3 regions of the Micromonospora inositola genome follow, and region 1 is predicted to be linked to each of the others. Evidence: riboswitches for the same ligand, from Rfam matches in the RefSeq annotation. Region 1 holds a riboswitch; each other region holds the start of a gene.
What was found. A riboswitch is a leader RNA that binds a small molecule or an ion and turns the genes downstream of it on or off. The one in region 1 is predicted to bind cyclic di-AMP.
Positions count from the first base shown of each region.

Region 2: another riboswitch for cyclic di-AMP. It lies ahead of GA0070613_RS03340 (C40 family peptidase); the one in region 1 lies ahead of GA0070613_RS06335 (hypothetical protein).
Region 3: another riboswitch for cyclic di-AMP. It lies ahead of GA0070613_RS22250 (LysM peptidoglycan-binding domain-containing protein); the one in region 1 lies ahead of GA0070613_RS06335 (hypothetical protein).

Region 1 covers NZ_LT607754.1:1,323,598-1,333,842, forward strand. Annotated here, with positions in the region: gene GA0070613_RS06280 (RNA polymerase sigma factor) at 1-140, shown strand, start outside; gene GA0070613_RS06285 (hypothetical protein) at 206-709, opposite strand; gene GA0070613_RS06290 (CsbD family protein) at 853-1,026, opposite strand; gene GA0070613_RS06295 (heavy metal translocating P-type ATPase) at 1,147-3,402, opposite strand; gene GA0070613_RS06300 (hypothetical protein) at 3,417-4,385, opposite strand; gene GA0070613_RS06305 (heavy-metal-associated domain-containing protein) at 4,421-4,630, opposite strand; gene GA0070613_RS06310 (metal-sensitive transcriptional regulator) at 4,746-5,045, shown strand; gene GA0070613_RS06315 (SHOCT domain-containing protein) at 5,184-5,399, shown strand; gene GA0070613_RS06320 (DUF305 domain-containing protein) at 5,463-6,101, opposite strand; gene GA0070613_RS06325 (hypothetical protein) at 6,180-6,662, opposite strand; gene GA0070613_RS06330 (YibE/F family protein) at 6,883-8,214, shown strand; cyclic di-AMP (ydaO/yuaA leader) riboswitch at 8,369-8,499, shown strand; gene GA0070613_RS06335 (hypothetical protein) at 8,504-9,526, shown strand; gene GA0070613_RS06340 (carbonic anhydrase) at 9,607-10,245, opposite strand, start outside.
Region 2 covers NZ_LT607754.1:704,115-714,359, reverse strand. Annotated here, with positions in the region: gene GA0070613_RS03370 (TetR/AcrR family transcriptional regulator) at 1-465, shown strand, start outside; gene GA0070613_RS03365 (hypothetical protein) at 691-1,239, shown strand; gene GA0070613_RS03360 (choice-of-anchor J domain-containing protein) at 1,361-3,580, opposite strand; gene GA0070613_RS03355 (AAA domain-containing protein) at 3,817-5,130, shown strand; gene GA0070613_RS03350 (maleylpyruvate isomerase N-terminal domain-containing protein) at 5,270-6,082, opposite strand; gene GA0070613_RS03345 (inositol monophosphatase family protein) at 6,343-7,140, shown strand; gene GA0070613_RS03340 (C40 family peptidase) at 7,272-8,408, opposite strand; cyclic di-AMP (ydaO/yuaA leader) riboswitch at 8,411-8,561, opposite strand; gene GA0070613_RS03335 (SDR family oxidoreductase) at 8,863-9,627, opposite strand; gene GA0070613_RS03330 (helix-turn-helix transcriptional regulator) at 9,727-10,245, shown strand, end outside.
Region 3 covers NZ_LT607754.1:4,662,114-4,672,358, reverse strand. Annotated here, with positions in the region: gene GA0070613_RS33070 (OmpL47-type beta-barrel domain-containing protein) at 1-2,462, opposite strand, end outside; gene GA0070613_RS22260 (M4 family metallopeptidase) at 3,467-5,500, shown strand; gene GA0070613_RS22255 (YbaB/EbfC family nucleoid-associated protein) at 5,547-5,921, opposite strand; gene GA0070613_RS22250 (LysM peptidoglycan-binding domain-containing protein) at 6,106-6,789, opposite strand; cyclic di-AMP (ydaO/yuaA leader) riboswitch at 6,791-6,963, opposite strand; gene GA0070613_RS22245 (LLM class flavin-dependent oxidoreductase) at 7,237-8,805, shown strand; gene GA0070613_RS22240 (winged helix-turn-helix transcriptional regulator) at 8,896-9,372, shown strand; gene GA0070613_RS22235 (SDR family oxidoreductase) at 9,425-10,123, shown strand; gene GA0070613_RS22230 (hypothetical protein) at 10,191-10,245, shown strand, end outside.

The DNA.
Region 1 (10,245 bases):
TCCGCGCCCATCTGCTGGAACTGGCCGGTGACCGCGAGGCGGCGCGGGCGGCGTACCTGGCCGCCGCCCGGGGCACCACCAGCCTGCCGGAGCGGCGCTATCTGGAGGTACGCGCCGCCCGGCTGGCCGCCGACCGATGAGTTCCCGCGCCGATCGTCACCCACGTCAGGTGCCGGGTGGTGCGCTGATCAGGGTGGACGGACGGTCAGGCGTGGCACTCGTCGGTGAGGCGGCGTGGGATGCCGACGAAGGTGGAGCTGAGCCACTTCACCGGCGTGGCCGACCTGGCGCCGGCGTCGATCCAATCGGCCGTGTCGGTGATCAGGGCCTTGATCTCGGGATCCCGGGCCCCGGCGGCCTGCCCGCGTACGTCGTCGGCCAGGTCGGTGAGGTTGCCCTTGAGCTGCGCGTTGACCTGCTCGGGGGTGAGTTCGCGGCGGGTCGCCGCGGCGGAGTCGTCGGCGATCTTCCGGCTGCCGGCGATGATCAGCTTGTCGAGGCTGGCGCACACCGCCGCGGTGTTCGCCGTCGTCACCGGGGACGGCGCGGCGGTGGCGGCGGGAGTCCCGGTGGCCGGGGCGGAGGCGCTGGGCGCGGGGGCCGTGGTGCCGCCCGGCGCCGCCGTCTCCTCCCCGCTGGACGAGCAGCCGCCGGCGAGCGCGGTCAGCGTCACCAGGGCGGCGGTACGGATCGCGGTGGTACCGGACATCGTTCTCCCCCGTACGGTCGGTGGCCGTCCCGTGGACGGTCCTCGGGCAACCGGGGCTCGCTGTCGTGCTGCCGCCCGCGCCCCGAACAGATCGACCGAACGCCGGGCCGGCGGTTGCCGGCCCGGCGTGCGAATGGCGTACGTCAGCTCTTGAAGGCGTCCTTGATCTTCTCGCCGGCCTGCTTGAGGTTGGCGTTGGCCTGCTCGTTGCGACCCTCGGCCTCGAGGCGCTCGTCGTCGGTGGCCCGACCGACGCCTTCCTTGACCTTGCCCGCGGTGTTCTCGGACGCGTTGTCGATCTTGTCGTCGATACCCATGCGAACCTCCACTCAGCGGTTTTCGCTACGCCCTGGAAGTACCCCCACGTCCGGTTGCTCAACCCTCCGTCACCAATGGCCGCTCACGGACGGTGAGGAGGGGAGCGGCCGGAGCCGACGTCAGCCGACCGGGCGGAAGCGGCGCAGGCGCAGGCTGTTGGCCACCACGAAGACCGACGAGAACGCCATCGCGGCCCCGGCGATCATCGGGTTGAGCAAGCCGGCGGCGGCCAGCGGCAGGGCGGCCACGTTGTAGGCGAAGGCCCAGAACAGGTTGCCCTTGATGACGCCCAGGGTCCGCCGGGAGAGCCGGATGGCGTCCACGGCGGCCGTCAGGTCGCCCCGGACCAGGGTCAGGTCGGACGCCTCGATCGCCACGTCGGTGCCGGTTCCCATGGCCAGCCCCAGGTCGGCCTGGGCGAGCGCGGCGGCGTCGTTGATCCCGTCACCGACCATCGCCACCGTCCGCCCCTCGGCCTGGAGCCGCCGCACCACGTCCACCTTGTCGGCCGGCAGCACCTCGGCGATCACCTCGTCGACGCCGATCTCGGCGGCCACCGCCTTCGCGACCGTGGCGTTGTCCCCGGTCAGCAGCACCGGGGTGAGCCCCAGCCCGCGCAGCCGGGCGACCGCCGTCCGGCTGGTCGGCTTGACCACGTCGGCCACCGCGAGGACCCCACGGGCCCGACCGTCCCAGCCGGCGAGGACCGCCGTCCGTCCGGCGGCCTCCGCGTCGGTCACCGTCCGCGCGACCTCATCCGGTACGTCCAGACCCCGCTCCCGCAGCAGCCGGAGCCGCCCGACCACCACCTCACGGCCGTCGACCGACCCGGTCACGCCGAGACCCTCGACGTTGCCGAACCCGGTCACCGTGGGCAGCGTCCCCGCCTCGGCCGCCCCGACCGCGATGGCCTGGGCGATCGGGTGCTCGCTGGCGGCCTCCAGCGCGCCGGCCAGCCGGAGCAGGTCGGCGCGGTCCTCGCCGGCGGCGGGCAGCACGTCGACCAGGGTCATCTTCCCGGTGGTGACGGTGCCGGTCTTGTCCAGCACCACGGTGTCCACCTGGCGGGTCGACTCCAGCACCTCCGGACCCTTGATCAGGATGCCGAGCTGGGCGCCCCGGCCGGTGCCCACCAGCAGCGCGGTCGGCGTCGCCAGGCCGAGGGCGCACGGGCAGGCGATGATCAGTACGGCCACCGCGGCGGTGAACGCGGCGGTCGTCCCCGCCCCGGTGCCGAGCCACCAACCCAGGGTGCCGACGGCCAGCGCGATCACGATCGGCACGAACACCCCGGAGATCCGGTCGGCGAGCCGCTGCGCGGCCGCCTTGCCGGTCTGCGCCGCCTCGACCAGCTTCGCCATCTGGGCGAGCTGGGTGTCCCCGCCGACCCGGGTGGCCCGGACGACCAGCCGGCCGCCCGCGTTGACGGTCGCGCCGACCACGGTGTCGCCCGGCCGGACCTCGACCGGCACCGACTCGCCGGTGAGCATGCTGGCGTCGACCGCGGAGGCGCCCTCCTCGACGACGCCGTCGGTGGCGACCTTCTCGCCGGGCCGGACCACGAACCGGTCCCCCACCGCGAGCTGGTCGACCGGGACGCGGACCTCCTGGCCGCCGCGGAGCACCGCCACGTCCTTGGCGCCCAGCTCCAGCAGGGCGCGCAGGGCGGCGCCGGCGGTCCGCTTGGAGCGGGCCTCGAAGTAGCGGCCGGCGAGGATGAAGACGGTGACCCCGGCCGCCGCCTCCAGGTAGATGTTGCCGGCGCCGTCGGTGCGGGTGATGTCGAAGCGGAACGGGTGGGTCATCCCGGGCATGCCGGCGTCGCCGAGGAAGAGCGCCCAGAGCGACCAGCCGAACGCGGCCAGGGTGCCCAGCGAGACCAGGGTGTCCATGGTCGCCGCGCCGTGCCGCAGGTTGACCAGCGCGGCCCGGTGGAACGGCAGTCCGCCGTAGACCACGACCGGGGCGGCCAGGGTCAGCGACAGCCACTGCCAGTAGTCGAACTGCCAGGCCGGCACCATGGCCAGCAGGATCACCGGCACGGCCAGGGCCACCGAGACCCACAGCCGGGTCCGCAGTCCGCGCAGCTCGTCCACCGGTTCGGCGCTCTGTTCGGCCCCGGCCGACGCCGGAGGGGGCGGTACGACGGCGGTGTACCCGGTCTTCTCCACCGTGGCGATCAGGTCGGCCGGGGTGACCTCGTCGGCGTACCGGACGGTGGCCTTCTCGGTGGCGTAGTTGACGGTGGCCTCGACGCCGCCCATCCGGTTGAGCTTCTTCTCGATCCGGGCGGCGCAGGACGCGCAGGTCATGCCGCCGATCGCGAGTTCGATCAGGTTCGGGGCGACCGGCAGGGACTTGGCGGTCGATGTCATCACGGCACCTCCTGTCAATTGTGCCCGTGACCGGGGGCGCCGTGCCCGGGGTCGGCGGTCGGGGTGGTCGTGGCGGCCGGCGCGGCCGTGGTCGCCGGGACGCCCGGGTTGCCGGCCACGACGGTGAACTCGGCGGTGTGCACGGCGTCGCCGTGCCGGAAGTCCAGGAAGAGGCGGTAACTGCCGGCCGACGGCACCTCCGCGAAGAAGGTCACCACGGGACCCGCGGGGGTGCGCCCGTCGCCGGGTGCGCCGTCCGGGTGCACGTGCAGGTACGCCAGGTCGCCCTGCCGCAGCGCGACCAGGTGCCCGTACGCCCCGAGGTAGGGCTGGAGGTCGGTGACCGGCTTCCCGTCCCGGCTGACGCTCAGGGTCAGCTCGGCGGTGCGGCCGGGCTGCGGGGCGCCGGCGAGGGTGACCGTGTACCCGTCGACGGTGGTGCTGGTGGCCGGCGCGGGCAGCGGCCGGGCCGCCAGCGCGCCGGGGACGGTGACGTCGACCCCGAGGGTCAGCGGCTCCCCGCCGGTGGGCGTGAAGTCGGCGAACGCCCGCCAGACGCCGGGGCCGGCGAGCGGCGAGGCGACCCGCCAGGTGCCGTCGGCGGCCAGCTCCGGGTGGACGTGCCGGAAGCCGGAAAGGTCGCGGCGCGCGACGATCAGGTGCATCCGCTTGTCGTGCGCCACGTCGTAGCGGGTGACCGGCGCGCCGTCCGGGCCGGTGATCCGGAAGGCGAACTCCCCGGCCGGTGCGGTCACCGGTTGCATCGTGTAGCCGCGGTCGGAGACGAGCAGTCCGCCGGGCAGGTGGCTGGTGGTGGCGGCGCCGGTCGGGTGGTCACCGTCGGTGTGACCGGCGTCGGTGGCGTCGTGGCGGGTCGCGACGGCGGGGGTGTCGGGGCCGGCCACCTGGCCGACCCCGTACGCCGCGCCGAACACCGCCGCGAGGCCGAGGGCGAAGCCGCTCAGCTTCGTCGCCGTGTTCATCGTGATACCTCGGTTCCTTCGGGTCCCCGGACCGGTCACGCCCCGAGGAGGTCGTACCCGGCCTCGTCCACGGCGGCGCGCACGGTGTCCGTGTCCAACTGGCTCTCGCTGGTGACGGTGACCCGACCGGAGGCCAGGTCCACCTGGACGTCGCTGACGCCCGCGATCGCGCCGACCTCGGCGCTGACCGAGCTGACGCAGTGCCCGCACGTCATGCCCTGGACCTGGTAGGTGGTGGTGACCATCGCAACTCCCCTTCCGCCGTTCACATCCTACTCTCCGGTTACCTCTACCCCGTGGGGGTATCGGCGACGAGGAGGACCGTACCATACCCCCGAGGGGTACGCTATCCTGGACGTCATGACCGCACCGACGACCCCGACCCGGGGCTACACCGCCAGCAAGGACCAGCTCCTCGCGCGGCTCCGCCGCATCGAGGGCCAGGTCCGCGGCATCGAGAAGATGGTCGAGGACGACCGCTACTGCATCGACGTGCTGACCCAGATCTCCGCCATCCAGGCCGCCCTGGACAAGGTCGGGCTCGGCCTGCTCGACGGGCACGCCCGGCACTGCATGCACGAGGGCGCCGCCGAGGGGCGCGCCGACGAGATGGCCAGCGAGATGATGGCCGCCGTCGGCCGGCTGATGAAGCGCGGCTGACCGGGACCTCCGGCCCGTACGTCGGGTCCTTCGACCAGGCTCCGCCGTTCCTCTCCCGCCATAGGGTCGGGGTGGCGACCGGTACCGGCGCCCCCGGCACGTCGGACCGGCCGACCCTCGGCACTCGGGAGGGCAGCCATGATGTGGAACGGCCCGCTGATGGGCTGGATGTGGATCGGGTCGCTGCTGGGGCTGGCGGTCCTGCTGGTCCTGGTCTGGCTGGCGGCCCGGCTGACCGGCGGTCAACTGGGCGGGACCTTGCCCTCGTCGGCCCGGCGCATCCTCGACGAGCGGTACGCCCGCGGCGAGATCGACGAGGAGGAGTATCGCAGCCGCCGCGCCGGCCTGGCGTGAGCCGCCGGCCGGCCCCCGACGAGCGCACTCCGGCCGACCCCACCGGGTGCCCGGCACGGGGACTCAGAGCCGGTCGAGGATCTTGTTCATGGTGTCGATCTCGCCCCGCTGGGTGGTGACGATCCGCCGGGCCAGGGCCTTGGCCTCCGGGTTGACGCCCTTCGCGGTCTCCTCCTGCGCCATCGTGATCGCGCCCTCGTGATGAGCGATCATCATGGTCAGGAACTGCCGGTCGAAGTCGACCCCGGACGCCGCAGCGAGCTTCGCCAGGTCGGCGTCGGACATCATGCCGGGCATGCCGTGGTCCATCCCCGGCATGCCATGACCGGCGCCGGCCGACGGGACCGGCCGGCCCCAGGCGGCGAGCCAGCCGGTCATGGTGGCGATCTCCGGCGCCTGGGCCGCCCTGATCTGCCCGGCCAGCCTCTTCACCTCCGGGTCGGCGGCCCGGCTGTCGGCCAGCTCGGACATCTCCACGGCCTGCTGGTGATGCGGGATCATCATCCGGGCGAACATCAGGTCGGCCTCGCCGAACGATGCCGAGGCGCCCACGGTGGGCGCGCCGGTGCCGCCCATGCCGGGCATGCCGTGGCCCGAGCCGGATGTCGAATGGTCGGCGTCGCCGCAGGCGGCCAGGGCGAGCGCGGCGAGAGCGGTCGCTCCGGCCAGGCCGGCACGACGCGCGATGGTACGAGTGAACACGGGAAGGACCTTTCGGTGTCGGAACGTACGCAGCGGACACTGACGCGGGTCACCGGCCGGTCACCCGCGTCGGGCGTCCTATCTGCGCAGCACCGACGCCGTCCCCAGACGCAGTGCGAACGGCCGGGACGGCGGGGCCCGCGGTCCCGAGGCGGGTCGCAGCGACCCACGGGCGGCCCGTCCGACGGCCCGCGAAGCGGCCCGCAGCAGCACGGCGACCAGCAGCGCCACGGCGAACGCGCCGAGCACGGCCAGGCACACACTCCACCCGGACCGGTCGCCACCGGGACCGGACAGCGGGAGCGCGCGGGCGTGGCACCCGTCGCCCGGGCAGCCGGCGACCGCGCCGACCGCTGTCGCGACGGTCGCGGCCGGCTCGGCGAGGACCGCCGGAAGACCGAGGTGGTGCCCGGCGCGCTGCGTCGGATGACCCGCCCGGTGCCCGCCGGAGGCGTGCGCGCCGTGGCCGACGGTGTGCATGGCGGCCAGCCCGACCAGCGTGCCGAGCAGCACCAGGAGCCGGACCCACCGTCCGGTCGCCAGCGCCGCCTTGGTACGCACGACGACCACGCTAGTCTGCCGGGGCGTACCGGTCGGGAGGAAAGGCCAGGTCCGCGGCGCCGGACGCGCGCCCAACCGTCCGGCGGGACACGGGTCGCCCTGACTAGCATTTCCCGGCGACGGCCCGGCGACCGCCGCACCGGCGGGCGCCTCTCCCGGCCGGGTGAACCGACCGGCCCGGTGACACGTACCTCGCCTGAGAACCGTTGGGAGACTCGCCATGGGCGCCGACCACACCCGTCCGGCTCCGTCCGCCCCGCCGGGGGTACGACGGATCCTCGTCGCCACGGTGGTCCCGCTGTTCGTCCTCACCGTGCTCGCCGCCCTGGTGCTCTGGCCCCGGCACACCCCGACGCCGGAGCACGCCGCCGACGTGCCGCGGTACCACGGCACGGTGACCCGGGTGGTGACCGAGCCGTGCCCGCCGGCGGCGGAGGTGCCGGAGGGCACCCCGGGCGGCTCCGCCGGGCCGTGCGGCACGGTCGGCGTCGCGGTCGAGCAGGGCCCGGACGCCGGCCGCCAGGTGGAGACCCCGCTCCCCGCCGGCCCCGGCGCACCCACCGTCGAGGTCGGCGACCGGATCGTCCTGGTGGAGCTGCTGGACCCGGCCGACCCTGCGACGAAGAGCTACAACATCGCCGAGCACCAGCGGGGCAAGCCGCTGATCTGGCTGGCGGCGCTCTTCGCCGTCGCCATCGTCGCGTTCGGCCGCTGGCGGGGGCTGGCCGCGCTGGGCGGCCTGGTCGCGAGCTTCGCCATCCTGCTGGGCTTCGTGCTGCCGGGAATCGGCGCCGGCCAGTCGCCGCTGCTGGTGGCGATCGTCGGCTCGGCGCTGATCATGTTCGTGGTGCTGTACCTGACCCACGGGATCACCGCGCAGACCTCGGTGGCGGTCCTCGGCACCCTCGGCAGCCTGGTGCTGACCGGCGTTCTCGGCACCCTCGCCACGGCGGCCACCCATCTGACCGGGTTCGGCAGCGAGGACGCCACCACCCTGTCGATGTTCCAGCGCGATGTCGACCTGCACGGGCTGCTGCTGGCCGGCATCGTCATCGGCTCGCTGGGCGTGCTGGACGACGTGACGGTCACCCAGGCGGCCACCGTCACCGAGCTGGCGCACGCCAATCCGGGGCTGTCCCGGTTGCAGCTCTACCGGGCGGCCACCCGGGTCGGCCGCGCGCACATCGCCTCCACGGTCAACACCATCGTGCTGGCGTACGCGGGCGCCTCGCTGCCCCTGCTGCTCCTGCTCGTCGCCGACTCGCGGCCGGTGAGCGAGATCCTCACCAGCGAGTTCATGGCGCAGGAGATCGTCCGCAGCGCGGTGGCCACGATCGGCCTGATCGCCGCCGTACCGCTCACCACCGGCCTGGCGGCCGTGGTGACCGCCGCCGGCCGGGGCGGGGCGGCGGGGTCCGCCGCGCCGGCGTCCCGTCCCCCCGCGGAACCGGACGCCGCGCTGGCGGCGCTCAGCGCACCGCGCGCCGGCGCCGCCCCGGGCGCCCTCGGCGGCAGGACCGGACCGGAAAGGAGCACGGACACCGCATGGTGACACTGCGCAGCGTGACCGTCCGCGCCGAACGCGACGCTGGTCACGGAGTCGCGCGCCGAATTACCGCTTTTAGTCGGCTTCCGGACGTAGATCCTCGGGACGACTCTCGGGTAACCTCGCTGCCGGTCACCGACGAAGGCGCGCAGCGGCGCCTGCGGTGCCGCCGCCCAATCGCCGCACGGCGAGCCGGGGAACCAGGCACCTGGGGTGAATCCGCGCCAGCGGTAGGGGCCACTTCCGTCCCGAACCCGTCAGCTAACCCGGTCGGCGGTCGACGGAAGGGAACACTGTGACGGCACCCCTGCGCCGCTGGCTGACACCCGTGCTGGCCGTGCTCGCCGCGTTCGCCATCCTCGCCGGCCCCGCCCCGGCGATCGCGGCGCCGACGACGCCGCCCATCCCCTCCGGGCACGACGAGGACGGCGAGCCGAAGCTCATCACCGACGCCATCGAGGCCGCCAACCGCAACTACCTGCAGGCGAAGACCAAGCTGGCGAAGTCGCAGCAGCGCCAGCTCCAGCTCGCCCTGGAGGTACGGACGGCGCAGCGCCAGCTGGACGCCCTGCGCCCGCAGGTGAGCCAGATCGCGGCGCAGTCGTACCGGACCGGCCGGATCGGCGCATTGGCCATGCTGCTGGAGAGCAACGCCCCGGACTCGTTCGTCCGGCGGGCCGCCGCCCTCGACGAGCTGAACATGGTCAACGCGCAGAAGCTCGCCGAGGTCAACGCGGCCAAGACCCGCGCCGAGCAGGCCAAGCTGGCGCTCGACGCCGAGGTGCGCGCGCAGCAGACGCTGACTAACGCGATGGCCCGGGAGAAGATCGAGACGGAGAAGGCGCTCGCCCTGGTCGGCGGAAAGGGCTTCACCGGCGGCCTGGTCTCGGCCACCTCGCCGGTCGCCCGGATCGGCCCCGGTCGCACCGCCGACGGGGACTGGAAGCCCGAGTCGTGCAGCGAGAACGACCCCACCACCTCCGGCTGCATCACGCCGCGCACGCTGCACGCGTACAAGGAGGTCAAGCGGGCCGGCTTCAACCGCTTCGTCGGCTGCTACCGGCCCGGCGGGCCGTGGGAGCACCCCAAGGGCCGGGCCTGCGACTGGTCGCTGCAGAACAGCGGGTTCGCCCCCTGGCACAACAACGACACCCGGATGTACGGCAACAACGTCGCCGCCTTCCTGATCCGCAACGCGGACCGGCTCGGCATCTACTACGTGATCTGGAACCGGCAGATCTGGTTCCCGGCGACCGGCTGGAAGTCCTACAGCGGGCCCTCCAACCACACCGACCACGTGCACATGTCGCTGCTCTGACCGACGACGTACCCGGCCGAGGGGCCGCCCCGCCGACCCGCGGGACGGCCCCTCGGCCGTTGTCGTCGGTGGCCGGGCGCTCAGCCGGCGACGGCGGTGGGCTCGGCGCGGTCGACCTGCGCGGGCGGCGGCGTGGTCGCGGCACCCGCCGGGACCACGGCCACCGTCCGCACCTCGCCCGCGTTGAGCTGGTACGACATGCCGACCACCGCGCACCGACCGGCGGCCACCTCACCGGCCAGGACGGCGGAGCCGGCCAGCAGCGCCTCGACGGTCTGCGCGATGTGAATGTCGACGATGCCGTCGATCTCCTCGATGCCCTCCGCCGCCGCCCGGCGCAGGCTGGGCAGCACGGCGTCGACCACCGCGCCGAGGTGCCCGGCCGGGGTTCTGCCGGTGCTGACCGCCTCCCGGGCGGCCTGCACCGCGCCGCAGGAGTCGTGCCCGAGCACCAGCACCAGCGGCGTGCCGAGCACCGTCACGGCGTACTCGACGCTGCCGAGCACCTCGGGACCCGCCGTGTGGCCGGCGGTCCGGACCACGAAGAGGTCACCCAGGCCGCGGTCGAAGATGATCTCAGCGGCGAGGCGGGAGTCGGAGCAGCCGACGATCACCGCGAAGGGGTGCTGGCCGTCGGCGACCGCCGCCCGGTGGCCGGCGTCCTGGTTGGGGTGGCGCGGAACGCCGGTGACGAACCGTCGGTTCCCGGCATGCAGCTC
Region 2 (10,245 bases), 620 kb from region 1:
TCCTCGACCGGACTGGTCACCCACTACTTCGCGGGCAAGCGCGAACTGATCGCCCACGCCCTCGACATCCTCGAGGTACGCACCGCGCAGCGCCCCCGGCAGGCCGCTCCCGCACCTGGACGGGCGGCGCTGCGCACGCAGATGCTCAACATCCTCCCGCTGACCCCCGATGCAGCGGCGATGAACCGGATCTGGGTCGGCTCCTGGGACGTCGCCCTGTCCGACCCTGACCTGTTTGCCGCCCAGAGCCTTCGCTACGAGCGCATCCGGGTGGGCCTGCGCACCTCCATCGAGGACGCCCAACGGCTGGGCGAGCTTCCCGACGGTGACTCGGGCCGGCTCGCGACGACCGTGCTGGCGTTCACCCACGGCCTGGTGGTTCAGGCGCTGTTCGACCCCGAGCGGCTACCGGCCGCGACACAAACCCGGCTCGTCGACGACTTCCTCGCAGCTCTCACCCGCTGATTCGCGGCGCTCAACTCCCCAGCACCGAAAATGGCCGCTTCTCCGGCGCGGGTCGCGGCGATGACGGCCGCCGCCACGCGGATCGGGAACGACCTCGCCGTGCGGCGTTGACGCGGAACGAGCCAGGCCCCGGGGACGGGATCGGAGGGGCGGGCGGTCAGGTCCAGCGGGCCGGACCGCCGTGATTGTCCACAACGGCGGCCGCACCGGCGTAGGGTCGGCGGCGTGGTAGGGGCGGGGCGTCGATACCGGTACGTCGGGCCGGCGGACGTGCGGGCGTCGGTCGCCGACGCCCCTCAGGGCTGGCCCATCCGATCACCGGTCGATCTCGACACCTACCTGGCGGCTGCAGATCCGCGCGACCGCGACGAGCCCTTCACCTACGTCGTCGACCCCGGCGGTACGTTGCGGCTCGCGCCGAGACGCAGCGAGCACGTCGCCTGCGCCGGCGGTGGGGAGGTCCTCGGCGCGGGAGAGATCGCCTTCGCCGGCGAGCGGGACGGCTGGGTCGTCACCGAGGTGAGCAACCACTCCACCGGCTACTGCCCCGATCCCACCTCGTGGCTGGCGGTGGCGGGCGCCCTCGACAGGGCGGGTATCTGCCGCCCGGAAGGCTTCACCGCGGCCGTCGTCTTCCGGCGCTGCCTTGACTGCGGCGAGCGCAACCTCGTCCGCGACGACGACTACATCTGCGCGCTCTGCGGTGCTGAGCTGCCGGAGGATGTGGAACCTCGGCTGACAGCCCAGCGGTCGACCGACCAGCGTCCGCGCTGACGACCGAGCCGGCTGAGAGCGCGCTCAGTCATCCGGACGTACGCGGCGGCCGGTTGCCGGCCCGCCAGGACACCTGCCACCAGAGCGGCGACAGGTGCCCGGGCGATCTTGCCGGGTCAGGTCAGGCGCCGCCGCCACCGGGCTGGACGACTCCGTTGACCTTCAAGGTGTAGGGCGCGTACTGGTTGACCTGCTCGGTCGGCTCGTCGTAGGCGACCACGGCGACGACCTTCTCGAACGGGCTGAGCAGGGCCAACTGCTCTCGGCTGAGCGTCAGGCCGGACCTGCCGTCGAACTCCACCTGCCGTGCGGACGAGTGCCGCTCGTCGATGCCGATCAGCCGCAGGTTCCAGTTCTTGACACTGATCGGCCTGATCTCGGTCGGCGAATCGAACGGCGCGAGACTGCTCCCGTCGCTGATCGTCGTGCCGCCGATGGTGATGTCGTCGATCAGCCACCCGCCCTCGTTGACGCCGCCGTCGCTGACATAGCGGAAGCCGAGCAGGACGGTCTTTCCGGCGTACGCGGACAGGTCGTACGAGTGTGCCTCGAACCCGTCGGTCGTACCGTTGACCGCCGGGCCGAGCGGCCCGTCGACCGTCTTGTCGCCGGGGATGGCGGTGTAGGTCGCGCCGCCGTCGGTGGAGACGGTGACGTAGCCGTAGTCGAAGCCAACCTCCGCGCCGTACTTGGCGAGGAAGCGCAGCGTCGGGTCGGCGGTCGGCACGGCGACCGACGTGACCGCCCCCGCGTCCGTGTTGCTGTCGTTTCCGGACCAGAGGACGGGGTTCCCGGACCGGTCCGGATCGTTCGACACGACGGTCCACTCCAGCGGGAGCGGCGGCAGGGTCTTGGCGCCCTGGAACGACAGCGACCGCAGGTCGCGGCCGCGCAGGACCTGCCCCTTGGCGTCCTGCAGCGGTACGTAGTCGGCACCGTTCGGTGCCGCGCCCGGGGTGGCGTTGGCGGCCGGGTTGGCCAGGTTGACCGTGGACCGCAGGCTCGGCGTGGTCACCCGGCTCTTCGATACGCCGAGCATGACCCCGTGGCGCTCCCCGACGATCTTGTCGACCAGCGTCATCGTCTGGTAGTCGTGGATGACCTGGTACATGTTCGTGGCGCCCTCGGCCTTCAGCGCCGCGTCCAGGCTGGCCAGACCCTGCAGCTCACCGTCGTTGTGCAGGCGGGAGATGATGTCCGTGCCGTACCGGTCGTGGAGGAACTGCATGAACGAGTACGCGTTGCCGTAGTCGGCGAGCACCGCGTTCGGGTTGGGGCTCTCGCCCCAGAGCGTTAGCGAGTTCTCCGGGCCGCCGCAGTCCCGCGGGTTGGTGTTGAACGGCGTCTGCACCGTGCCGAAGCCCTGGTAGCAGTAGAGGTGGCTGTCGGCTCCCCGGTCGAAGACGGTCGCCGTGGTGTCGACGTAGCCGACCAGCGTCTGGGCGAAGTCGGACAGACCCTCGTTGACCCAGCTCGTCTCGAAGGGGTCGGTGTAGTAGTGCGCCAGGTGCTGCCACTCGTGGGCGAAGGTCCCCTCGTAGAGGTGCGGGCGGGCGGGGCGGCTGGTGCACAGGTCGCCGGTCGGCTCGTTCGGCGGGTTGGCACCAGTACGGTGCAGCCAGTCGAACGCGTCGATGGTCATGACGTTGCGGTCGAAATACTCGTTGAGCGCGGCCGAGAAGAACCCGGCGATGTAGGTCGGCGCGGCCGGGAACGTGTAGTAGTTGTCGTCCCGGACGTTGTCGACGAGGGTGACGGTCTTGTTGCCACCGCCGGTGTAGACGCCGCCGTTGCCGCTGGCGTCCGGCCCGAGCCGGGCGTTGCTGCCGTCGCGGTCCGGTGGCGTGCTGAACGCCGCCGTCTCCTTCGGATACATGTTGTTGTCGAACTCGTTGACGAGGTTCGTGACCTGCGCGTCGGTGATCTGCGTCGACGAGGGGATCTGGGTCCGGCAGTCGCCGGCCGGGAAAGCGATGTCGTTGGCGACCCACACCTCGATGTTGTTGCCAACTGCCCGCAGCGTGTAGTTCTTGCGGTAGTACCGGCCCTGGAAGTCGTCGAGCCCGAGCCACTGACGGACTGTGCCAACGGGCGGAGTCGCCGCTGCTGCCATGGTTTCCGAACGCGCCTGCGCGCGCGGCTGGTATCGGGCGGGCGTCTGGACCTTGTGGCCGTCCAGCGTGAAGTCCTTGCGGGTGAGCTCTCGGACGTCGCTGGGCCCATCCTTCTTCGCGGCGGCCGGTTGGGCGGGGGCGGCCGCCGCGGCTGACGCGGGAAGGACGCCCAGGAGTGGTAGGACGAGTGCGATGGCTGCTGCCCCGGCGATGCGGCTGCGTGCCATTGGCCCCCCTCGGGTTTTGTGAATCCGGTCAACGATCTTCGTCGCAAGTAACCGGGCTGACATTCACGTTCGTACGCCCATTAGTTGCCTGTGGCAATCGTCTTACCGCACGACTTGGCATACGGCGATGCGGTCGGAGCACGGGGCGAGGGCCAGGACCGCGGACGTGAGGTGACCGGAGGATGGTCAGGCCCTGGCGGTAGGGTCCCGGCGATGCCCCGTCGAGAGGTGTGGTCATGCTTGCTGGGCTGGAGGTGCCGCCCGCGGTCGAGGCGGAGCGGGTGATCCCGGCCGTGCTGGCCGACCTGCGCTCCGGCGCGCACCGCGGCGTGGTGGTCGACTCGCCGCCCGGCGCCGGCAAGTCCACGCTGGTGGTGCGCGCCGCCGTCGAGCTGGCCGCCGCCGGCGAGCCGTTGATCATCATCGCGCAGACCAACGAGCAGGTCGACGACCTCATCGACCGGCTCGCCCGCAGGGCCCCCGAACTGCGCATCGGCCGGCTCTCCGCCGCCGACTACCGGCCCTCCGATCGGGTCAAGGACCACGACACCGTCCGGGTCGCCGCCAAGGTCGCCGACCTCGGCGGTCCGGCCGTCATCATCGGTACGGCTGCGAAGTGGGCCACCATCGCCGAGGGCTGCTGGCCGTGGGCGATCGTCGACGAGGCGTACCAGATGCGGTCGGACGCCCTGTTGCGCGTGGCCGGCCGGTTCGAGCGGGCGCTGTTCGTGGGCGACCCCGGGCAGCTCGACCCGTTCTCCACGGTCGAGACCGTGCGCTGGACAGGCCTGACCTGGGATCCGATGCAGTCGGCGGTGGCGGTGCTGCTGCGCCACAACCCCGAGTTGCCGGTACACCGCCTGCCCGTGTCGTGGCGGCTGCCCGCCTCGGCGGCGCCGGTGGTCGCCGCGGCGTTCTACCCGTTCACCGGGTTCCGCGCCGGTACCGGCCCCGACGACCGGGCGCTGTCGTTCACCGAGCCTGGGCCGGGTGACGCACTCGACGCGTCCGTGGAGCTGGCCGCGACGACGGGCTGGGCGCTGTACGAGCTGCCGGCCCGGCACACCCCGCGTACCGACGGGGAAGCCGCCGCGGCCTGCGCGGCCCTGGCCCTGCGGGTGTTGCGGCGCGGAGCGGTCGCCGTCTCCGAGCACGCGCCGGCCGGCGCGCCGGTCACCGCGGACCGCATCGCCGTCGGGGCCGCCCACCGCGACCAGGTCGCGGCCATCCGCGCGCAGCTCGGCGAGGCCGGGGCGGGCATCACCGTCGACACCGCCAACCGGCTCCAGGGCCGCGAGTACGACGTGACGATCGTGCTGCACCCGCTGTCCGGACGGCGGGACGCGACGACCTTCCACCTGGAGTCGGGGCGGCTCTGCGTGCTGACGTCCCGCCACCGGCACGCCTGCATCGTGGTGGCGCGGGCGGGCATCGGGGAATTGCTGGACGCCCACCCGTCGACGGAGACGGTGCACCTCGACGTGCCGGTCAAGTTCCCCGACGGCTGGGCCGCCAACCAGACGATGATCGCCCATCTGGGCGCGAGCTAGCTGCTGTTGCGTCCGTGGACGTTGCGGGACGGCAGTCCCGGTCGCGAGGGCCGGTGGGGAGAACCCTGCGGCGGCAGCGTTCGGGCACGCCCGACTGCCGTCCGGCCCGGCTCAGCGTCCCTCGGCCCTTGTCATGCCGTCACGGGATGGCGAAGAAGCCGAGGAACCGGAAGGCGAGCCACGGCTTGCGTCCCCACGCCCGCAGCTTCCCGCGCGCGATCAACGGCCACTGGCTGCTCAGACCCGCGCTCAAGAGGAAGAACGACACCGGGTCGACCGAGATCGTGCAGTCGGCCCGGCGGTGCGGGATGTCGCTCACCGTGGCGACTCCGTCGGCGAAGAGCACCGAGAACCGGGAGAGACCGCGCAGCCGCAGCTCGTAGCACGCGGTCAGGTCCTGAACGGCGGTCCGGTCGACGAGGCGGGGCATCGTGACGTGGATGAACGGCAGGATGAGTTCGACGTGCCGCGGCCGGACGATCGGTGGCTGCCGGAGGGCGCTGGCGATCGCGCTGCCGTGGCTGAGCATGTGCGCGAGCAGGTAGCAGCTGAACACCCCCAGCGGCATCGGGCCCATGGGCGTGTCGACGACATCCGCGGCGGGTCGGGCCCGGGCCGCCTCCAGGAACGCGGCGGCCTGTTCCGTGATCCGCTGCGCGAGCACGGCCGGGTCGCGTTCCGTGTGCTCGGTCAGCGACTGCGCGTTCGCGCTGGCCAGGCCGGCCTTCGTGCCGTCGCCGTGAGTCGCCGGTCGGCCGGCGGCGATCGTCGCCATGAGTTCGTTGGCCATCGCCAGATGTGCGGCCGCCTCGGCGACGGTCCAGGACGCACCGGGGATGGCGATGTCGGCGGTGGGCAGCGCGCCGATCAGGTCGGCCAGCCGCTCCGCCACGGCAACGATTTCGTCGGAAAGGTCAGCGCTCTCGGCGCGGTCAGCCGTCGTCTGGGCCATGACCGCCGATCTTGACCGATCCCGAGCCTCCTGTCCAGGCACCTAGTGCCTTGACCGCACAGGTTCACCGGGTTGGTGGTCGCGTCGATGGCGCCGAGGGCCGATTGGATGTTGGTGGCGCCCGAAATAGTGCGGGCGACGTCGCGGTGGTTGCCGGCCACGCTTCGCGGACGGTGGTGAGCTGCACTCCTGCGGCCGTCGGGGCGGGACGATGCTGGTCTGACCGGTGGGGATCAGCTTCGCCCCGTATTCTGCACGGCATGATCAACTCGTACGCGAGTCCCGACGATGCCGGGGTTGCGGTAGCTGCGGCACGTGCCGGCGCGGACGTGGTGAGCAACATGTACGGCCAGCGGCTCACCCGCATCGACAAAGGCGCCGGGGACTTCGCCACCGCCGCCGATGTGGAGGCTGAGCAGACGATCCTCGGCGTCATCCGTGCCGCCCGGCCCGATGATGGGGTGCTCGGCGAGGAAGGCGGGCAGCGGGGCGCGGCCGACGCTGTGCGCCAGTGGTTGGTGGATCCCCTGTGCGGCACGCTGAACTACGCGGTCGGCAACATGCTGGTGGCCGTCAACGTGGCGCTGCGCAACGGGGCAGCGGCGGTGGCCGACCCGTTCAGCGGCGAGGTCTTCTTCACCGACGGTGAGACCGCCTGGGTGCGGCACGACGGGGTCGATGCGCAGCTGACGCCCACCCCCGTCACCCAGCTGGTGGACGTCAACCTGGATCCGCCGTTCCCGAGCGCGCCCGGATTCCGGGCCGTGGACCTGCTGACCCGCCCCGAGTTCGTCGAGCGGTTCCGGCCGCGGGTCGTGTCCACGACGCTGGCCTTGGCCTGGGTTGCGGCCGGCAAGCGCGCCGCATACGTCACCGATGGCGGTGACCTGTCCTGGAGTGTGCATTTCGCCGCCGGCATCGCTGTGTGCCGGGCCGCCGGCTGCGTAGTCACCGGGATCGACGGCGCCCCGATCGGGCAGGCAGGCCGCGGGCTCGTGGTGGCCGCCGATGCCGAGACCCACGGGCTGCTGATGTCGATGATCCGCAGCCGAAGCTAGTGCTGTGACCGCATAGGTTTCGCCGGGCTGGGTCAGGCTGCGGCTTGGAGGGGGCGCCCGCCCCAGCGGATGCCCTTCTCGCTGCGGATGCTTGCTCTTTGACGATGCCCGGTGGCTCCGGACCGGACGGGTCAGCCGGGGCGGCGAGCACCGCTGTAAGGCATAGTCGCCAGCTGGGCCATTCGGACCACGTCCCCGGTGTGCGGGGCGTGGACGATCAGCCCGTTGCCGACGTACATACCCATGTGATGGTGATCGGCGTAGAAGAAGACGAGGTCACCCGTGCGAAGGTTCGCTCTGCTCACCGCCACACCTGCGGTCCATTGAGCACCTGTGTAATGGGTCAGCTGCACCCCGGCGGAAGCCCACGCGTACTGGGTCAGGCCGGAGCAGTCGAACGAGTCTGGACCGTTGGCCGCCCACACGTACGGCTTGCCGATCTGCTTGCACGCGGTCTTCGCCGCGACGCCGCCGCTACCCGTGATGGGGACGGCGGGGCACTTCCCACCGATGAACAGTGGACTGCTCGACGTGATGGGTGAGGTGCTGCTCGCGGTGGCGGCTGACTGGGCGGCGGCTGCGGCTCTGGCCGCCGCGGCGTCCGCGGCCGCCTTGGCCGCCGCGGTCGCCTCAGCGGCGGCGGTCTGTCGGTGTAGCGCATCCAGCCGCTTGATCTCGGCGTCGATGGCCTTCTTGCGAGCCGCTAGCTGGGCCTGCTGGCGCTGCCGTATCGCGATCAGCGCGTCGACCTTCTCCTTGTCGGCGTCGTAGCTCGCCTGCTGGGTCGACAGCCGGGTGATCTGTCGCTGCTCCGAATCTGCCACCTGATTCACGAGCGCGAGTTGATCCCCCACCGCTGTCGGCGGCGAGCCGCGGGACAGCAGGGCGTTGAATGTGGAAAGCGACTTCTCCCGCTTGTAATACCCCGCCACAATCTCCTGGACCTGGGTCCTGCTGATCTCCACCGACTTGCCGAGTGGCTCGATCCTTCGGCTCAGTTCGGCCGATCTCCGCTGGTTCGCGGCCAGTTCCGACCGGACCTTGTTGTATTGCTCGATGACGGGTTCGAGCTTCTGCCACGCCGCGTCGATCTGCTGCTGCACATCGGCGGCCGACGGTGCGGCGTGGGCGTGGGCCGCTGGCCCGACGGCCACCATGGCCGCCGCCGCGACGGCGAGGATTCTGGTGAACAGACGCGATCCGGCAGGCCGGGTGCGCACGGGTGGCAACGGGGTCGGCTCCTTCCATTCGAGGCCGACGCACGTCACCGCGCACCTACCTCGACCGCCTGCCGGGTTAGCTGACGGGTTCGGGCGTGGAAGTCGCCCTACCGCTGATGCGGATTCACCCCGAAACCTGCGGTGGTTCCCCGGCTCGCCTGGCGACGCCAATGACGTCCAGCGACTCGGCGGTGGCCGTCCCGGGGCACTCCAGGTGGAGACCGACATCCGGAACGGACGCTGACAACATTAGTGAGGACGGCCCGAGGAAATCAACGAGCGGGTAATGCCAATTCTCTGCGCTGTCAGGCGCGCACATTGGGTGCCGGAATTATGCGTACGATAAGACTCCGCTAATCGGAATCTTAATCATCCCTAATCTTGGCTTTCAACCTGCGCTGTTTCCTACGGCAACCCTCAGGTGACGCTTAACCGTTTTCCCGACGTCATGGCGCCTCCCCCGTCCCGTAAGCGAACCACCCGCCGCCGGGGCCGGCCGAGGCTACCTGCCGTGCGGGTCGGACGCGTTGAGCGTCGCGACGACCTGGTCGTAGTCGCCGCGCGCCTCGCCGTAGCGGAGGAACTTCACCCGCTCGACCTGGATCTCCTTCGCGTCGGGCTGCGCCTCGAGCAGCGCGACGACCTCCGCCACGAACTCGTCGAGCGGCATCGCGAACTCGCTGTTCTCCTGCCCGGGCAGCAGCGAGGTACGGACGGCCGGAGGTTCCAGCTCCACGACCTTCACGGTCGTGTCCGCGAGCTGCAACCGGAGAGACTCGCTGAGCATGTGGATCGCGGCCTTCGACGCGTTGTAGCTCGGGGTGACCTTGAGCGGCGCGAACGCGAGGCCCGAGGAGACGGTGACGATGGTGGCATCCGGCTGCGCCCGCAGGTGCTCGATGAACGCGGCGATGAGGCGGATCGGGCCGAGCACGTTGGTCGTCACGGTCGTCTCGGCCGAAGTGAGGAACGATTCGGGCTGGTGCCAGTCCTCGATGCGCATGATGCCGGCCATCGTGACGAGGACGTTGAGGTCCGGGTGCTTCGCCAGCACCTCCTTCGCGGCCGAGTCGATGCTCGCGGGGTCCGTCGTGTCGATCTTGATAGCGTCGATGCCGGGGTGCTCTGCGGCGATCTTGTCGAGCAGGTCGGCGCGCCGACCGCCGACGATGATCGTGTTGCCCTTGGCCCGCAGCTCGAGCGCGAGGGCGAGGCCGATTCCGCTCGTGGCGCCGGGGATGAAGATGGTGTTTCCGGAGATGTTCATGCTCCGAGCCTCGCCGATCGTCCGGCCTGGGGGCAGAGACCGGTTATCGGGGGATCGGCAATCCCTGGCTCGCCCGCGCTACCGGCGGATACTGGGATCATGGACCGTGCAGCCCTGGCCGATTTTCTCCGCCGCCGCCGCGAGGCGCTGCAGCCCGGGGACGTCGGGCTGGCCGCGGGCGCGCGCCGGCGCGCGCCGGGCCTGCGGCGTGAGGAGGTCGCTGCCCTCGCCGCGATGTCGACCGATTACTACACCCGCCTCGAACAGCAGCGCGGCCCGCAGCCGAGTGCGCAGATGCTCGCGTCGCTCGCCCGGGCGCTGCGGCTGACGAAGGACGAACGCGACTACCTGTTCCGGGTGGCGGGGCACAACGCCCCGGCAGTCGTGTCCGCGGCGACGCACGTCGCCCCGGCGCTGCTGCGCGTGCTGGACCGGCTCGACGACACCCCGGCGCTCATCCTGTCCAACCTCGGCGAGACGCTAGTGCAGAACCGGATGGCCGCAGCCCTGTTCGGCGACAAGTCGGGCTACACGGGCCTCGCCCGCAGCGAGATCTACCGGTGGTTCACGGCTCCCGCGGAGCGGCTGCGCTACCTCGAGGAGGACCGCGACCGGCAG
Region 3 (10,245 bases), 3.3 Mb from region 1:
TTCTTCTCGTCCGGCTTGCCGACGCCGGAGCGGCCGGCGGCGCTCACCAGTCGCCCGTGCTCCTGGTGGCTGATGACGCCCAGGTGGTGCAGGTGCTCGGCGATCGTCGTCACGTGGCTGACGAACTGGCCGTGGTTGGGCCAGCTCCGCTCGTCGGAGATGACGTTGTTGATCGTGCAGTCGCCCTCGACGACCCGGTTGGGCACACCGCTGTCCACGGTGCCGAGCCACACGGTCGGGCGGGTGTCCTTGACCGGGCAGTCGGGGCCGGGCCCGCTCGCCACCACGGTGAACGTGACCGACGCGGTGCCCGAGGTGTTGCCGGCCTTGTCGGTGGCCCGGTAGCTGAACGTGTGCTGGCCGGGCTGGTTCACGGTGACCGGTGCCGAATACCGGCTGTAGGGCTGCCCGTCGAGGGAGTACTCGATCCGGTCGACGCCCGAGCCCGCGTCCGCGGCCGACAGGATGACGGTGGCGCTGCCCAGGTAGGCGCCGTTGTCGTCCAGTTGGCCGGACACGGCGGCGGTCGCGGTGGGCGGGGTGGTGTCGGCCGGCGGCGTCTGCACCACCGTGAACGACACCGACTGCGCCGACGAGGTGTTACCCACCTTGTCGGTCGCCCGGTACGACACCGTGTGCTGACCCGGCTGGTTCACCGTCACCGGCGCCGAGTAGCCCGCGTAGGGCTGCCCGTCCAGGGAGTACTCGACCCGGTCCACACCCGAGCCGGTGTCCGTCGCCGACAGGGTCACCGTCGCGCTCCCGACGTACGCGCCGTTGGCGTCCTTCTGACCGCTCACCACCGCGGTGGCGGTGGGCGGCGTCGTGTCGGCCGGCGGCGTCTGCACCACCGTGAACGACACCGACTGCGCCGACGAGGTGTTACCGGCCTTGTCCGTGGCCCGGTAGCTGACCGTGTGCTGACCGGTCTGGTTCACCGTCACCGGCGCGGAGTAGCCGGTGTAGGCGCCCCCGTCGAGGGAGTACTCGACCCGGTCCACACCCGAGCCGGTGTCCGTCGCCGACAGGGTCACCGTGGCACTGCCCACGTACGCGCCGTTGGCGTCCTTCTGCCCGGTCACCGCCGCCGTCATCGTCGGCGGCGTGGTGTCCGCCGGCGGCGTCTGCACCACCGTGAACGACACCGACTGCGCCGACGAGGTGTTGCCGGCCTTGTCGGTGGCCCGGTACGACACCGTGTGCTGACCCGGCTGGTTGACCGTCACCGGCGCCGAGTAGCCGGCGTAGGGCTGCCCGTCGAGGGAGTACTCGATCCGGTCCACGCCCGAGCCGGTGTCCGTCGCCGACAGGGTCACCGTCGCGCTGCCCACGTACCCGCCGGTCGCATCCTTGTCCCCGGACACCGCGGCCGTCACGCTCGGCGGCGTGGTGTCCGCCGGCGGCGTCTGCACCACCGTGAACGACACCGACTGCGCCGACGAGGTGTTACCCGCCTTGTCCGTGGCCCGGTAGCTGACCGTGTGCTGACCGGTCTGGTTCACCGTCACCGGCGCGGAGTAGCCGGTGTAGGCGCCCCCGTCGAGGGAGTACTCGACCCGGTCCACACCCGAGCCGGTGTCCGTCGCCGACAGGGTCACCGTCGCGCTGCCCACGTACGCGCCGTTGGCGTCCTTCTGCCCGGTCACCGCCGCCGTCACCGTCGGCGGCGTGGTGTCCGCCGGCGGCGTCTGCACCACCGTGAACGACACCGACTGCGCCGACGAAGTGTTACCCGCCTTGTCCGTCGCCCGGTAGCTGACCGTGTGCTGACCCGTTTGGTTCACGGTCACCGGCGCCGAATAGGTGCCGTACGGGCCCCCGTCCAGGGAGTACTCCACCTTGTCGACACCCGAACCGGTGTCCGTCGCCGACAGGGTGACCGTGGCACTGCCCACGTAGGCGCCGTTGGCGTCCTTCTCGCCGGTCACCGCCGCCGTCACCGTCGGGGCCGTGGTGTCCGACCCGCCGTCGCTGACGACCAGGAGACCGGTCATGCCGCCGTGGCCGGGGATCGAGCAGAAGTACCGGTAGGTGGCGGGCGTGAGGACCACGTCGACCGTCCACCGGCCCCCGTTGCTGTCCGATGGGTCGGCCAGGATGTTCACGTCGACATCGCTGTTGTACGCGGGGTTCCCGGTCTCGAAGGTGAGGGTGTGCTGCATGCCGGTGGTGTTGCCGGTCGCCGCGCTGTTCTCGAACACGAGGGTGGCCGGTCCGGCCGTGGCGGTCGTCGGCGCGGACCGGTACGACAGAAAGTTGTCGCCGGCGGTCCAGGTGAGGACCTGGGCCTGGAGCTGTTGCGACGGCGCGGTCGCCGCCGGCCGTTCCGGATCAGTCGGACGCGCGTTCGCCGGGGACGCAGCCACGGCGGCGGTCAGCAGGAGGACCATCGTGGCGATGGTCGCCATCGGTCTCCTGAGCCGGCTCACGGCGAGCCGGCCGCGCGGTGGATGTGAATTCATGGATGCCTCTTTCACGGTCCGGAGGAGCACCGGGCGGAGCGTGCGTCGGCCCGTCGATGTCAGGAGTTGTCGGAGCTACCCGGCGGCCCCTCCCTGGCCGCGCGGGATCCCCGGCCGTGGCGGTCGCCACGGTCGTCCTGTGTGGATTGATGGCCCGATGTCGGCGGCGAGCCGGATCGCACGCGGCATCGGACGCGGTTCCGCGTCGGAGCTGACGGGTAGTCGTCGGGTACGGACGGACGTCGGTCGACCCGCGGCGCGTGCCCGCGCCGGGTCGCCGTGGTGCGGCGTTGACCCGGGGACGGCCATCCCTGGCCGGTCGTGGCCTCCGGACGGGTTGCGCCGCCTGAAGGTCACAGTCGAGAACTACCGTGCCGGTTCATCTCGACGAAACATATTGACAATGACCGACCCTACTAACTTCCTCTCAGGGTGTCCATAGCTTTCGTCGATGTGCCAGCTACTTTTCGCTTGCACAAACGAAAGTAGCCTCGCGAATCGCCAGGCGGTCGTGCCACGCGTGCCACGGTGGACGGAGCGCGTTGCGGCGACGCAGACGTCTCCGGAGCGGGTCCCCGACGCCGGCGGCCCCGAAGTCGATGACGCCGCCGGGGCCGCCCGTCGCGGAGCAGCACATTGCCGGGGGGGCGCCAAGGCGCACCATCAGCGGATAGCGGCATATGCCGCAAGTCGGGCCGCCCTCCATCGACTGCCATGAACATAAGGGCTGATCAGGGCCATTGAAGATCATGGCTGTCTGAATTGTCGATGTCGCCCCGGCGACCGGAACAAGACGGTTGCCCCGGTCACCCATTGATCTGCACCCCTGCCCGTGTGATCGTGCTGCCACGAGTCACCGATCCCCGGTGGCTCGGGATGGTCGGTCGGTCGACCCGGGGCACGCCGGCAGCTCCGGACGACCACCATCGCCCGCCTCGCAGCTTGACCGCGGCGCGCGCCCCTACCGGGCTCCGCGCGCCGCCAGAGAACAGGAGCGCACCCCCTTGAAGCTCTCACCTCGCCTCGTCGCGCTGTCCGGCGCGGCCGCGGCCGGTCTGATCGCCGCCGGCACCGCCGCGGCCGTGCAGGCCGCGCCTCACAGCCCCGCCCCCGACGCGGCCCAGGCCCGCACGCTCGCCGCCAACTCGGCCAGCGCGCTGGTCGCCAGCCGCCCGCAGTACCTGCACGCCAGCTCGGACGAGGCGTTCGTCCAGAGGCCCGTCATCTCCTCCGAAGGCACCCAGTACGTGCCCTACGAGCGCACCTACAAGGGCCTGCCGGTGACCGGCGGCGACTTCGTCCTGGCGACCGACTCCGCCGGCAACCTGAAGTACGCCTCCGTCGCCCAGCAGCAGAGCATCGGCAGCCTCGCCACGACGCCGAAGCTCAAGGCCACGGCCGCGGAGAAGACCGCCCGCGCCCAACTGAAGAGCGTGACCACCGTCGAGGGCACCACGCTGGTCGTCTACACCCTCGACAGCAAGCCGGCCCTGGCCTGGGAGACCACCGTCCGGGGCACCACCGCGGACGGCCCGAGCCGGCTCACCGTGGACGTCGACGCCCTGACCGGCAAGGTGCTGCGCACGCAGGAGCACGTCGTGCACGGCAGCGGCACTGGCGCGTGGAACGGGCCGAGCCCGCTGACCCTCAACACCACGCTGTCAGGCAGCACGTACTCGATGAAGGACCCGACCGTCACCAACCAGAGCTGCCAGGACGCCGCGACCAACACGACGTTCTCCGGCTCGGACGACGTCTGGGGCAACGGCACGGCCACCAACAAGGAGACCGGCTGCGTCGACGCGCTGTTCGGCGCCCAGACCGAGCACAAGATGCTCGCCCAGTGGCTCGGCCGCAACGGCGCCGACGGCGCCGGCGGCGCCTGGCCGATCCGGGTGGGCCTGAACGACCAGAACGCCTACTACGACGGCACCCAGGTCCAGATCGGCAAGAACACCTCCGGCCAGTGGATCGGTTCGATCGACGTGATCGCCCACGAGATCGGCCACGGCATCGACGACCACACCCCGGGTGGCATCTCCGGCAACGGGACCCAGGAGTTCGTCGCCGACACCTTCGGCGCGGCGACGGAGTGGTTCGCCAACGAGCCCTCCAGCTACGACGCTCCCGACTTCCTGGTCGGCGAGAAGATCAATCTGGTCGGCAGCGGCCCGATCCGCAACATGTACAACCCGTCGGCGCTGGGTGACCCCAACTGCTACTCCAGCAGCATCCCCAGCACGGAGGTGCACGCGGCGGCCGGTCCCGGCAACCACTGGTTCTACCTGCTGGCCAACGGCAGCAGCCCGACCAACGGTCAGCCGACCAGCTCCACCTGCAACGGCAGCAGCGTCACCGGCCTGGGCATCCAGAAGGCCATCAAGATCATGTACAACGCGATGCTGCTGAAGACGACGTCCTCGTCGTACCTGAAGTACCGCACCTGGACGCTGCAGGCGGCGAAGAACCTCTACCCGACCGGCTGCACCGAGTTCAACACGGTCAAGGCCGCGTGGGACGCGGTCAGCGTGCCGGCCCAGTCCGGCGACCCGACCTGCAGCGGCACCACCACCCCGCCGCCCACCGGCAGCTGCTCCGGCCAGAAGCTGGCCAACCCCGGCTTCGAGTCCGGCGCCGTGAGCTGGACCGCCACCTCCGGCGTCATCACCAACTCCACCAGCCAGGCCGCGCACGGCGGTTCGTACAAGGCGTGGCTTGACGGGTACGGCTCGACCCACACCGACACCCTGTCGCAGGCGGTGAGCATCCCGGCCGGATGTCGGGCCACGCTCTCCTTCTACCTGCACATCGACACGTCCGAGTCGGGCAGCACCGTCTACGACAAGCTGACCGTCAAGGCCGGCAGCACCACCCTGGCGACGTACTCAAACGTGAACGCCGCCGCCGGCTACGTCCTGAAGTCCTTCGACGTCTCGTCGCTGGCCGGCACCACCGCGACCATCTCGTTCAGCGGTGTGGAGGACAGCTCCCTGCAGACGTCCTTCGTCATCGATGACACCGCGCTCAACCTGAGCTGATCAACTCCGAAGCGGTCGGTCGTCGTCCTCCCGGCGACCGACCGCTTCAGTGCGTCAGCCGTAGGCGGGGTGCTGCGGCCAGCCGGGCGGCCAGGGCGTCCACGTCGGCCCGCGCCGTGGCGCTGACCTGGGCTTCCAGGTCGGCGAGGGCGGCGTTGACGGCCGCCACGATGTGCCCGCAGACCGTCTCGATCCCCGCCGCCGACAGCCGCGGGTCGACGGTGACGGACTCCAACCGGCCACCCTGGACGACCACAGCCCGCACCAGCCCGTCGGCCGCCGTGCCATCGGCGCGGAGCAGTTCCGGCGCATCGCCGTCGGTGTGCTCGGCCGGCCGGGAGCGCATGGCCGACAACGCCTGCTGCGTCCGGGTCAGCAGCTCATCGAGGCTCGCGGCCGCGGAGAACGGTTCGTTGGTCATAGCCGCGCTTTCTTCACGTCCCTTCACGAGCACCGTGACGATAGCAATCCGCGTCCCGACCCGCCCGCCACACCGTCGCCACGTCCACGGCGGGTTGCCGGACGGCGAACGCCCGGCCGGAGCACCGGCCGGGCGTTCGTCGGCTGCGTCGGTTCCGACCGGTGGGGTGGGAACCGGTGGTACGTCAGCGCAGCCGCAGCTGCTGGCCCGGGAAGATCAGGCCCGGGTCGTCGCCGACCACGCGCTTGTTGCGCTCGTACAGCGCGTGCCAGCCGCCGGCCAGGTCCTGCACGTCGGCGATCATCGACAGGGCGTCGCCCGGCTTCACCACGTAGGCGCCCGAGCCGCCCGAGGCCGGCGCGGTACGCCGGTGGCTACGGGTGGCCGGCCGGTCGCCGCGCGAGGACCGCTCCGAGGAGCCGGCCTTGGACTTCGACCCGGAGTCCGAGCGGGACTTCTTCTTCGTCCCTGAGTCCGACTTGGACGAATAGTGCTTCGTCGAGCCGCCCTTCTTGCCGCAGACCGGCCAGGCGCCGATGCCCTGCCCGTCGAGGACCCTCTCGGCGATGGCGATCTGCTCGCCGCGGCTGGCCAGGTCGGCCCGGCTGGCGTACTTCTGGCCGCCGTAGCCGTTCCAGGTGCTCTTGGAGAACTGCAGGCCGCCGTAGTAGCCGTTGCCGGTGTTGATGTGCCAGTTGCCGCCGGACTCACACTGGGCGATGGCGTCCCAGTTCACGCTGGCCGCGCTGGCCGGCGCGGCCGGCCCGAGGATCGCGGCGGCGCCGGTTGCCGCGCCGACGACGAGTGCCCCGACGGCGAGCCGACGCGGGCTGGTCCGGTGGTGGCGTGCGGTGTGTTCAGTTGCCATGTTGGGTTTCCTCCACGCCGACGAGGTGAGCTGTCGGGTTCGGGCCGAGGAGCCCGGCCGCCGGTAGGCGGCTTCACCCCGAGGTGTCGAGCACCGAGGAACGTGTGGGTCCCCCGCTCCCGCCTGAGGTCCAGGTACCACCGGGCCGGCGGCGGAATTAGGCGTTACCGGCCCGTGGTGTCCGCAATCGCGAACGCATACGACGTTAGGAACGGTTTGGGGTGATCGCCCACTTCTTGTGAAGTTCTTCACCCGGCCGAGCGAAGGCGCGGCATTACGAGTTGCGAGGTGTCCGGATGTGCAATAAGGAGGCTGCCGGGCGGGTGCCGGACAGCGGGTCCCCACGCAGGTCGGTGGCGCTGGGCGTCCCTTCTGGCCTCCGGCTACGGTGGCGAAGGCCGGTGGCCGGCCGAGCGGCACGGGACGCGAACGAGGTAGCGGGCGCACATGACGGACTACGGGCACCAACTCATCTTCGGCAGCTTCCTCACCCCCACCGCCGACCGGCCCGAGCAGGTGGTGGCCCTCGCCAAGCTCTGCGAACAGGTCGGCCTCGACCTCGCCACCTTCCAGGACCACCCGTACCAGCCGGGCTTCCTGGACACCTGGACGCTGATGTCGTTCCTGGCGGCGGCGACCAGCCGCATCCGGCTGGCCGGCAACGTGCTGAACCTGCCGCTGCGGCAGCCGGTGGTGCTGGCCCGCAGCGTCGCCAGCCTGGACCTGCTCAGCGACGGCCGCGCCGAGCTGGGTCTCGGCGCGGGCGCCTTCTGGGAGGCGATCGAGGCGAACGGGGGGCGGCGGCTCACCCCCGGCCAGGCCGTGGACGCATTGGACGAGGCGATCCGGATCATCCGGAGGGTGTGGGCGGTCGACCGGCGTGGCGGGATCCGGGTCGAGGGCGAGCACTACCGGGTGGTCGGCGCGAAGCGGGGACCCGCGCCGGCGCACGAGGTGGGGATCTGGATCGGCGCGTACAAGCCGCGGATGCTGCGGCTGGTGGGGCGGGCGGCGGACGGCTGGCTGCCGTCGATGGCGTACCTGCCCAAGGGGCCGGCGGAGCTGGCGGACCTCAACGCGCTGGTCGACGAGGGCGCCGACGCGGCCGGGCGGGATCCCCGCTCGGTGCGGCGGCTGCTCAACATCTCCGGGCGATTCACCCGCTCCCGCTCCGGCTTCCTGGCCGGGCCCCCCGAGCAGTGGGTGGAGGAGCTGGCGGGTCTCGCCCTGGACCACGGCACCTCCGGGTTCATCCTCGGCGCCGACGACCCCACCGCGATCCAGCTCTTCGCGCAGGAGGTCGCGCCCGCCGTGCGGGAGCTGGTCGCCGCCGAGCGCGCCGAGCCCGGCAGCCGGGCGAAGGCCGTTGAGGAGCAGCGCGAGGTGGTCGAGGCCGGCGGCTCCACCACGCTCGCCGTCACCCCCACCCCCGATCCGGAGGTCCGGCTGACCGACCACGAACTCTGGGACGAGTCCACCCGCCCGGCCGCCCCGCCGGCGCCGGCCGGGCACGTCTACACCCCGCACGCGCAGGCCGTCGGCGGGCACCTCGTCGACGTGCACGACCACCTGCGGCAGGAGCTGGCACAGGTACGTGACCTGCTGCAGCAGGTGCGGCGGGGGGTGGTCTCCGCCGGCGCCGCCCGGGCCGTGCTGAACCAGATGACCATGCGGCAGAACAACTGGACGCTGGGGGCGTACTGCGCCGCGTACTGCACGGCGGTCAGCCAGCACCACGGGCTGGAGGACAATTCGATCTTCCCGCACCTGCGGCATTCCAACCCCGGGCTGGTCCCCGTGCTCGACCGCCTGGAGGCGGAGCACGTGGTCATCCACGACGTGGTGGAGGGCGTGGACCGGGCCCTGGTGGACCTGATCCGCAATCCGGGCGACTTCACCGAGCTCCAGAAGGCGGTGGACATCCTCAGCGACACCCTGCTGTCGCACCTGTCGTACGAGGAGCAGACCATCGTCGAGCCGCTGGCCCGGTACGGCTTCTACGCCGGGCAGGTGTGAGACAGCGGCGGATCCGCCGTCGGTATTCCCCGGGGTCGCGTGACCTAGCTGACTTTGGCTTTCCTAAGTCAGCGGGGTAGCGTCGCCGGCATGACGGACTTCCTCGAGCAGCGCGACGCCTGGCAGAACAGCAACTGCTCGATCGCCCGGGCGATCGAGGTGGTCGGAAACCGGTCCACCCTGCTGCTGCTGCGCGAGGCCTCGTTCGGCACCCGCCGCTTCGACGACTTCGCCCGGCGGGTCGGGATCAGCGAGCCGGTCGCCGCCGCGCGACTGAAGCAGCTCGTCGCCGACGGCCTGCTCGAACGGCGCCCCTACCGACAGCCGGGGCAACGCACCCGGGACGAGTACCTGCTGACCCGCAAGGGGCAGGAGCTGCTGCCCGTGCTCACCGCGCTGCGCCAGTGGGGGGACGCCTGGGCCGCCGACGAGGCCGGCCCGTCGGTCCGGGTCGAGCACCACGACTGCGGTGCCGCCGTCCACGCGCGGCTGCGCTGTGCGGCCGGGCACGACGTACCGCCCGGCGAGATCGACGTCCTCCCGGGTCCCGGCCTGCTACGTGCGTGACCGGTCGGCCCGCCGACACACCCCCTCGACCCGACACACTCAGGAGCAGGACATGAAGATCGCTGGACGCAGTGCCCTCGTCACCGGGGCCAACCGCGGCTTCGGCCGCCACCTCGCCGCCGAGCTGGCGGCCCGCGGCGCCACCGTGTACGCCGGCGCCCGCAATCCCGACAGCGTCGACCTGCCGGGCGTCACCCCGGTCCGGCTGGACATCACCGACCCGGACTCGGTGGCCGCGGCCGCCGCGCTGGCCGGCGACGTGACGCTGCTGGTCAACAACGCCGGCATCAGCACCGGGGCGGACCTGCTCGACGCCGACCTGGCGGCCATCCGGCTGGAGATGGAGACCCACTACTTCGGCACGCTGTCGGTGGTGCGGGCGTTCGCGCCGCACATCGCCGCCAACGGCGGCGGGACGATCCTGAACATCCTCTCCGCGCTGTCCTGGGTGAGCTTCCCGGGGGTGGGGGCGTACAGCGCGGCCAAGGCCGCCGAGTGGTCGCTGTCCAACGCGCTGCGAACGCAGCTCGCCCGCCGGGGTGTCCGGGTCGCCGGCCTGCACGTCGGGTACATGGACACCGACATGACGGCCCAGGTGTCCGGGCCGAAGTCCGACCCGGCCGAGATCGCCCGGATCGCCGTCGACGGGATCGAGGCCGACCGGTACGAGATCATCGCCGACGAGACCTCCCGGCGGGTCCTCGCGGGCCTGTCCGGCGGGGTGGCCGCGCTCTATCCCGAGCTGCCCTGACACCCGGCGCGGCGGGTCCCCCGGTGGATCCGCCGCGCGCAGGGGCGGGTGGGCGCACAATGGCGGCATGCGACAGGGCTTCGCGCACCAGGCCGTCCTCGGCATGGGCCCGGACGACGATC